One region of the Microbulbifer sp. ABF4_107 genome, then DNA from elsewhere that is predicted to be linked to it. Evidence: predicted binding sites of a transcription regulator. Region 1 holds the regulator's gene; each other region holds the start of a gene.

Region 1 (3,099 bases):
TTTCCCGGCATGGGCGCAGTGAGCATGGCAACGGCCGCGGGCGCCAGGCGCGCCAGGGTCTCCTCGAGACTGCTCTGGGCGCCAAAATCTTCCCGTAGGATAGCTTCAATGGCGTCAAAGCTCGAAAGAGAAAAGACCGTAGCGCCAAGCATGAAGTAGAGACGCCAGTAGAAGGTCACCGGGTCAACGTGCGGCAGAGCCGCCGCCAACTGCCCGGCAAAGCGCCGGTAGCTGTCACCGTAGCGGGATACGATAAAACGCCGCAAGTGCCCCTGGGACTGGGTATACGCCAGACCGAGCAATCGCATAAAGCGTTTCGGGTCGCGCCCCTGACTGGCCAGACCGGCCAGCGCCACCCGGTACAGGCTTTGCAGCAGATCATCCAGTTGCAGTGGCTCACCAGCCCCCGCCCTGCGCGCAAGCTCCTGATCGAGAGTGGCCGTAAAAGGTGTAAGGAACCGCTCGAAAACAGCCTGAATCAGTTCTTTTTTAGAACCGAAATGGTAGTTCACCGCTGCCAGGTTCACCCCGGCGGTACTGGTGATGGTACGCAGGGAGGTCTCGGTAAAGCCCCGCTCCGCGAACAGGACTTCAGCGGCGTCCAGAATACGATGGACTGTGTCTGACTGACTCATGCCGATTTCACACCAATTCAAACCAACAATTTAAACGCTTGTTTTACCGCGAGACTAGCACAGTCCGCCGACGATGAAACCTGCGCAAGCCATTCTCCACCCCGCGGGAGTACCAAGCTTGCGTCCACCACATTAGAACGAGTGTACAAGTTCTGAAAGCGCCGGGATGGAACTGAAGGCGAAGACAACAAAGCAGTAAAAGAGGAGGAGCACGCCATGGCACGAATCGCTCCGGAAATTGGCAGTTGGTTTGAAAATTTTGATACTGGCGACCTGTTTGAAGTGGTTGCCGTTGACCATCCCGCCCGCACGATCGAAATTCAGTATGTGGACGGCAGCCTGGACGAAATCGAGTTCCAGAACTGGCCGTCGCTACCAGTAATTGGCGCCGCCGCTCCGGAAGACGCCAATGCAGGTTATGGCACCTTTGCCGACGAAATGCAGGATGAGGAAGACGCAGGCTACCGCAGCCCGATCTTTTCTCCCGCGCAAAGCGTCATTGACCGGCTTGAAGGAGATTCGTTTCCGGGTACTGACGAGGGCTACTGACGGATCGCTCCGGCCAGTGCCCGCCGTCATCGTGCCGCGAGTCCACCGCAACCCCGCAATCGGGCAATGATTGCGCGCCCCTGAAATCTGTATATAATCACAGCAACTGTATATAAATACAGACAACAGGAAGGAGCCCATGACAAACCTCACTGCACGCCAGGCTCAGGTACTGGAACTGATCAAATCCTATCTGGATGATACGGGCTACCCGCCCACCCGAGCCGAAATTGCCCAGGAGCTGGGCTTCCGCTCACCCAATGCCGCGGAAGAACACCTGAAAGCCTTGGCCCGCAAAGGCGCGATTGAAATGGTCGCTGGCGCTTCCCGCGGTATTCGAATTCCCGACTACAACAGTGGTTTACCCATTGTTGGCCGCGTTGCCGCCGGCAACCCGATTCTGGCGGAAGAAAATATCGAAGAGTACTGCGAAATTCCCGCGGAATTTTTTCACCCACCCGCGGACTACCTGTTGCGCGTACACGGCATGAGCATGAAAGATGCGGGTATTCTCGACGGCGATTTACTGGCCGTGCAGCGCACTGACAATATTCGCAATGGGCAGATCGTTGTTGCGCGCATCGAGGACGAAGTCACCGTGAAGCGCTTTAAACGTCGCGGCAATCAGGCCACCGTGCAGCTGCTGCCGGAGAATCAGGACTTTGATGTGATCGAAGTGGACATGCGGGACCGCAGCTTTGCCATTGAAGGTTTGGCGGTGGGCGTGATTCGCCAGAACCCGATTTGATAATGGCGGTTCGGAGCGACGAGCCCGCAGGTTTTCTGGATCCCGGCCTTCGCCGGGATGACAAGTCGCCAAACATCCCGTGTCTCGCACTTCGAACATAAAAAAACAGGGCTTTTGCCCTGTTTTTTTATGTCTGCGAATTAACCACGGAATGTTCAGTGAATCGTGTGCTCGGCCAGATCCACCTCTTCTTCCTCAAACGGCTCCGGCTCCATCTCGTTGATGTCCTGTACCGCTTCGATCCCCGCCTCCAGCATGGCACGGGCCACCGCCACCTTGTGCTCGCGCAGGAAATGCTGGCTCTCGTCCGAGAAATGAATACGCACCAGCGGTTCTCCCTTGTGACCAGCGCGTCGCAACGCTACATCACCATTGGACAACTCGATGATTTCGTAAGTCTCGGTAGACATTCACTTCTCCACTAACCGCGTAATTTGGAGCCAGTGTACCACACCCTACCACTCCTGACTGTGGGCCCTCTGGCGCTGGATCAGCTCGAAAAGGGACTGGTACCACTGCTGCACCCGCTCACGGGTGAGAGGCTGGTCAGGGGCCTCGGCCGCGCTATCCAGTTGGCGTACCGGGATGATGGACTGGACGGTGGCAGCAGGTTTGGAGGGCGCCGCCTGCGCAGCAGAACCGGTAGAGCCAGAGCTTACTGAACCAGAGGCGCTCAGTACCCACAATTTACGCCAGGCTGCGAAGAGCCCCGCAAACCAGCTATCGGGGTTTTCTGCGAGACTGACCAGCTCATTGGCTTCACCACTGAATTTGCCACGCTGGGACACCAGGGACGCCAGCGCCTGCGCTGTTTCCGGCTCAGCACCGGCCGCAAAACCCAACTGCATCTGATGCCCCTGCTCCGCCAGAAACGCACGGTAACCACGCCACAACTGCAGCACCGCCGCTTCCAGCAGGGAGGACTCCAGCAACGGCGTATTGCCCGCTTCCGCGCTGGATTGCAGCAGCAGCTGGGCCTTACGCAGCGCCGAAGCGACGGTACCGGTATAGGGATTACTCAAACTGCATACCTCTGGGATTCTGGATCCCGGCCTTCGCCGGGATGACGGATAGGTCTGGATCCCGTTACCGGATCAAGTCCGGCACAGGCTCTTCGCCGGGATGACGGGTCGGCAGGTCTCCGACCAATTACTTGGCCGGGGATTT
Region 2 (3,099 bases), 1.8 Mb from region 1:
AGTACTTGTTGCAAGTACTCGGTTGAGGTGGCCGGCACCGGCTGTTCCGGCTAAAACCGAGACACCGGCGGGCGCCGGCATGGTAACGGGGGCCAAGGCCAGTTTCCATGACAGTTCGGGAATTTGCGGTCAGGGACAGGGGAGCCGGGGTCGAAGCGCGGCGCTGACCGAACGATCAGTCCGTGTCAGTGTTTCTCTTCCCGCAGATTGTAGAGGCCTTTCTTCAGCTTCAGCAGGTGTTCCTGCAGCTGTGGACCCTTGCGCTGGGCGACGCCGATCGCGAGGACATCGATCACCACCAGGTGGGCGATGCGCGACGAGAGCGGTGTGTACAGTTCGATATCTTCTTCCACGTCCACTTCCAGCGGGATGCTGGACTGGCGTGTCATGGGTGAGCCGCTGGGGCCGAGGCCGATTACGGTGGCGCCCTGCTGCTTGGCCATTTCCATGGAGCGCAGCAGCGAGGAGGTGCGGCCGCTCTGGGAGATGGCGACCACCACGTCGCCGGGCTGCATGCTCATCGCGGACATGCTCTGCATATGGTGGTCGGAGTGGGCGGCGGTGGCCATCTGCAGGCGGAAGAATTTGTGCTGGGCGTCGGCGGCTACGGCACCGGAGGCACCGAAACCGAAGAATTCAACCCGTTTGGAAGCAGCGATGGCGGCGACAGCGGCTTCTAGGGCGCGGCCGTCGATCTTGTCGCGCACGTTCAGCAGGGTGTCGACGGTGGAGTCGAAGACCTTGCGTTTGTATTCGGCGATGGTGTCGGTTTCGGTGACGGCGATCTGGCCGAAGCTGGGGCTGGAGGCGAGCTGCTGGGCCAGGTTCAGCTTGAATTCCTGGAAGCCGGAACAGCCGACGGCGCGGCAGAAGCGCACGACCGTGGGTTCGCTCACCTGGGCTTCGGTGGCGAGATCGACGATCCGCATATGAATGATTTCGCCGGGATTGGCGAGGATATATTCCGCAACCTTACGCTCAGATTTGCGCATGGAACTCAGCTGTTCGCTGATCTTCTGCGTGACTTCCGCTGGCTTCACGACAACACCTTCTCTGGTTCAAGCTGTGCAGTTTAGCGGCATGGCTCGGTGCTGGCGAGCCTTCCATTGGCCTGATACTTGTCCTGTGGCGGCCCTGCTACCGGGTCTGTCTGTGCGAGACACGGGCTAGGCGCCCCCCCTCAACCCATCCCTGGGGGCTCTTCCGCGAGGTCCCTCTCGCAGAAGGTCTCGCACAGACAGACCCGGCATCAGGGCTTTCGCATCGAATTTCAGTGGTTCAAAACCCTGTTTATATACCCAGTTATCACAAAACCCCTGATACAATCCGCCCCATGGACGTATCTGAACTCTTAGACCCCCTCAACGACCCCCAGCGCGAAGCCGTCGCGGCGCCGCCGGGCAATCAACTGGTTCTGGCCGGCGCCGGCTCGGGCAAAACCCGCGTGCTGGTGCACCGTATCGCCTGGCTGATGCAGGTGGAGGGGGCATCGCCCTACTCCATTATGGCAGTGACCTTTACCAACAAGGCCGCACGGGAGATGCGCGGGCGTATCGAGGAACTGCTGGGGGTGAATACCTTCGGTATGTGGGTGGGCACCTTTCACGGCCTCGCCCACCGCCTGCTGCGCGCCCACTGGCAAGAAGCGAAGCTGCCGCAGAATTTCCAGATTCTCGATTCCGACGATCAGCTGCGCCTGATCAAACGGGTGCAGAACGAGCTGGGGCTGGATGACAAGAAGTGGTCCCCACGGGAGACCCAGTGGTGGATTGGTGCACAGAAAGATGAGGGGGTTCGCCCGCAGTATATCCAGCTGACCGGCGATCCCTGGCTGCAGACCATGGTGCAAATTTACAGCGCCTATGAAGCGGCCTGTCAGCGCGCCGGTGTAGTCGACTTTGGCGAGCTGCTGCTGCGCGCCCACGAACTGTTGCGGGATAACGACGGCATACTCGCCCATTACCGCCGCCGTTTCCCCCATATCCTCGTCGACGAGTTTCAGGATACCAACACCATCCAATACGCTTGGCTGCGCCTGCTGGCCGGCGACCAGTGCACGATCACCGCGGTGGGTGACGACGACCAGTCCATTTACGGCTGGCGCGGGGCCAAAATCGAGAATATCCAGCACTTCGAGGCGGATCTGAAAGACGTGCAGACGGTGCGCCTGGAGCAGAACTACCGCTCCACCAGCACCATCCTGAACGCCGCCAACGCAGTGATCGCCCACAACTCCGGCCGCCTCGGCAAGGAGCTGTGGACCGAGGGCGACAAGGGCGAGCCCATCTCCCTCTACTCCGCCTACAACGAACAGGATGAGGCGCGGTTTATCGTCGAGCGTATCCAGGACTGGGTGCGCGACGGCAACCGCCGCGACAGCATTGCCATCCTGTATCGCTCCAATGCCCAGTCGCGGGTGCTGGAAGAAGGGCTGCTGCGCGAACAGGTGCCCTACCGCATCTATGGTGGCCAGCGCTTCTACGAGCGACTGGAGATCAAAAACGCATTGTCCTATATGCGCCTGATCACCAACCGCCACGATGACACTTCCTTTGAGCGGGTGGTGAATACCCCCACCCGCGGCATCGGCGCCCGTACCGTGGATACCGTGCGCGAATTCGCCCGCGAACACGGCTGTTCCATGTGGGATGCCGCCGCCAAGATGCTGCAACAGAAAGTCCTCGCCGCCCGCGCCGGCAATGCCCTGGCCAACTTTCTCAGCCTGATCGACGCGCTGGACGAAGAGAGCACCGACAAAACCCTCGACCATATCGCCGAGCTCGCCATCGAACAGACTGGCCTGCTCGACTTCCACGGCAAGGAAAAGGGTGAGAAGGGTCAGACCCGGGTGGAGAACCTGCAGGAACTGGTCAGCGCCTGTCGCGGCTTCGACGGCCTGCCCACCGTGGACGCTGATGGCGAGGCGGTGGACGAGGAAGAGATTCCACTGATCAACCAGTTCCTCGACAGCGCCGCGCTGGACGCCGGCGAAGGCCAGGCAGATGAGTTTGAAGACGCCGTGCAGCTGATGACCCTGCACTCCGCGAAGGGTCTGGAATTCCCACTGGTATTTATGGCCGGTGTGGAGGAAAACCTGTT
Region 3 (3,099 bases), 830 kb from region 1:
GGACAAAACACTACCGTCGATAAAAAGCGATTAAAACAGACTCTGCTGATCCCCGGACTGGGGTGGCAGGGTGAACTGGCTGCAGTCCAGGTCCAGCTTGCGTGCATTCAGCCCCAGCTTGCGACAGGTTATCCGAAATCGCTGCCGCAGTAACTGGGCAAATACGCCGGTACCGCGCTGGCGCTGTCCAAATTCCGCCTGGTTGTCCTTACCTCCGCGACTCTGTTGCACCAGGCTCATGACGTGTTGCGCCCGCTCGGGGTAGTGCTCCGCCAGCCACTGGCGAAACAGGGGCGCTACCTCAAAAGGCAGCCGCAGCAGAATATAGGCGGCGTGGATGGCACCTGCCGCGTGGGCGCGCGTGAGTATCTGTTCCAGTTCCGAATCGTTGAGGGCGGGAATCATCGGCGCGGCCATCACTGCGGTGGGAATGCCGGCATTGGCCAGCGCTTCAATGGTGCGCAGGCGCGCCGCCGGTCCTGCGGTGCGCGGCTCCAGCCTGCGTTTCAGTTCGTTGTCCAGTGTGGTTACGCTGATGCCCACGTGCACCAGATTGTCCCGGGACATTTCCGCCAGAATGGGCAGGTCACGCAGGATCAGCTGGCTCTTGGTGACGAGGGTGACCGGGTGGCGATAGCGTTGCAGGGTTTCCAGTATCCGGCGAGTGATCTGTTTGTCTTTCTCGAGCGGCTGGTAGGGGTCGGTATTGGTACCCATGGCGATGGGGCTGCACTGGTAGCTCTTTTTGCGCAGTGCCGATTCCAGCAGTTCCACCGCATTGGGCTTGTAGAACAGCCGCGTTTCAAAATCGAGCCCGGGCGACAGGTCCATATAAGCGTGGGCCGGGCGGGCGTAGCAATAAACACAGCCATGCTCACAGCCCCGGTAGGCGTTGATCGACTGGGTGAAGGGAATATCCGGTGAGTTATTGGTGGCGATGATCGATTTCGCCTTCTCCTCAATCGCTACTGTCTCGATCCGCTCCTGAGGTTCCAGCAGGGTCTCCCAGCCGTCACTCTCGCGGCTGCTAACCTGATCTACAAAGCGTCCCGCCAGGTTACTGATGGCTCCGCGGCCCTTGAGGGGTTGGGTGGGGTTGTCGGGAGCGTCATTGGCCACGTTGGGTATTCGGTGCTTGGCTGTATGTTTGTACAGTTTATTGCCAGGCCGCAGACGGTGCAAGCGCGTTCCCCAGCACTTACAATGACCGATCAGTACGCGCTAAAAACCAGCCATCAGGAACTAGGGAATGGATCTTCAATCTGTCGCCGCTATCTATGCATTTGCGGTCAAGGTGCTCCAGATATTCGCCATGCTGTTTGCCTTCGGGCTGGTGGTGCTGGTGCTGTATGTGGTGTATCTGTATCTGTCGGATATCAGCCAGACCAAGCAGGCGATCCGCCGCAATTTTCCGGTACTGGGGCGTTTCCGCTATCAGTTCGAGCACTTGGGCGAGTTCTTCCGCCAATATTTCTTTGCCCTCGACCGGGAGGAGATGCCGTTCAATCGCGCCCAGCGCAGCTGGGTGTATCGGGCAGCGAAGAATGTGGATTCCACCCTGGCCTTTGGTTCCACCCGCCCCCTGAATCAGCCCGGCGATATTGTCTTTCTCAATCATCCGTTTCCCACTCTGGCCAAGGATGCAGTACCAGCGCGGGAGGTCACTCTGGGGGAGGGTGTTGCGCGCAGACCCTATACCACCCGCTCGATATTTAATATTTCCGGCATGAGCTTCGGCGCCCTGTCGGTACCGGCGGTGACTGCGCTTTCCAAAGGCGCGGCGAAAGCCGGTATCTGGCTGAACACCGGGGAAGGAGGCCTGTCTTCCCATCATCTGGCCGGTGGTTGTGACATCGTGTTTCAGATTGGCACAGCCAAATACGGCGTGCGCGATGCCGAGGGCAATCTGTCCGATGCAAAGCTGCGCGAGGTTGCCGGGCACGAGCAGGTGAAAATGTTCGAGCTGAAACTCTCGCAAGGGGCAAAACCCGGTAAGGGCGGTATCCTGCCGGGGGTGAAGGTGACACCGGAGATTGCCCATGTGCGCGGCATACCGGTGGGAGAAGATTCAATCAGCCCCAATGGCCACCCGGAAATCAAGGACGTCGAGGGGCTGCTGGATATGCTCAATCATATTCGCGAAGTCACCGGCAAGCCCACCGGGTTCAAATGTGTGATCGGCAACAGCGACTGGCTGCACGAACTGTGTGAGGCCATTTTGCGCCGCGGCGCCGAGAGCGCGCCGGACTTTATCACCATCGACAGTGCCGATGGCGGCAGCGGTGCCGCGCCGCAGAGCCTGTTGGACTACATGGGCCTGCCACTGAATCGCAGCCTGCCCCTGGTGGTGGATCTGATCGCCGAATACGGTCTGCGCGACCGCATTAAAATCATTTGTGCGGGCAAACTGCTCACTCCGTCGATGGTGGCCTGGGCGCTCGCCATGGGGGCCGACTTCGTCAACTGCGCGCGGGGATTTATGTTCGCTCTCGGCTGTATTCAGGCCATGCAGTGCAACAAAAACACCTGCCCCACCGGCGTCACTACACACAACCCGGATTTACAGCAGGGGCTGGACCCCATGGACAAAGCGGAGCGTGTCTATCACTACGCGCACAATATGGAATACGAGGTGGGAACCATCGCCCACTCCTGTGGCGTACCGGAACCGCGCCTGTTGCACCGCGCTCACGTTGAGGTCATCAACGAGCGCGGTGTGCCGGTCCCGCTGACCACCCTGGCGCCGGAAGGAAAGCCCAAGGCGGTGATCGCCAGCGATCGCGATCAGATCTGAGCGGCGTTACGCTCTACACAGGCACAACAAACATACGCACAACAGAGAGAGCGTGAGCATGGAAGGCGTCACCACACTGGTTGGGCAGGGGCTGTATATGGCGGTGGCCGCAGTGGTCGGTCTCGGTATCGCCCGTGTTCTGAAGCGCGATAACACCCTTGGTTGTCTGATCGCCGGCGTACTTGCCGGAATGTTGTTACCGGTATTTGATTACGACACCGGGCTGCGCGCGGAAAACCTGCATCAGCTGGTATTTTTCGTCATCCTGCCGGTACTGATTTTTCAGTCCGCGTGGAAGATCGACC

The links. Region 1 encodes LexA, which represses DNA repair genes until DNA is damaged. Its sites were predicted from a motif close to ACTGTNTNTANANACAGT; they were not measured.
Region 2: the regulator LexA is predicted to act here: its motif matches at 1,286-1,303, upstream of uvrD (DNA helicase II).
Region 3: the regulator LexA is predicted to act here: its motif matches at 1,139-1,156, upstream of ACYX4K_RS08855 (PA0069 family radical SAM protein).

The regions. Positions count from the first base shown of each region.
Region 1 covers NZ_CM149983.1:1,311,416-1,314,514, reverse strand. Annotated here, with positions in the region: gene ACYX4K_RS05400 (TetR/AcrR family transcriptional regulator) at 1-635, opposite strand, end outside; gene ACYX4K_RS05395 (DUF6763 family protein) at 852-1,184, shown strand; gene lexA (transcriptional repressor LexA) at 1,324-1,932, shown strand; gene ACYX4K_RS05385 (hypothetical protein) at 2,088-2,342, opposite strand; gene ACYX4K_RS05380 (hypothetical protein) at 2,388-2,954, opposite strand; gene topA (type I DNA topoisomerase) at 3,082-3,099, opposite strand, start outside.
Region 2 covers NZ_CM149983.1:3,752,333-3,755,431, forward strand. Annotated here, with positions in the region: gene hexR (transcriptional regulator HexR) at 186-1,040, opposite strand; gene uvrD (DNA helicase II) at 1,334-3,099, shown strand, end outside.
Region 3 covers NZ_CM149983.1:2,144,521-2,147,619, reverse strand. Annotated here, with positions in the region: gene ACYX4K_RS08860 (GIY-YIG nuclease family protein) at 1-6, opposite strand, end outside; gene ACYX4K_RS08855 (PA0069 family radical SAM protein) at 31-1,119, opposite strand; gene ACYX4K_RS08850 (FMN-binding glutamate synthase family protein) at 1,250-2,794, shown strand; gene ACYX4K_RS08845 (cation:proton antiporter) at 2,853-3,099, shown strand, end outside.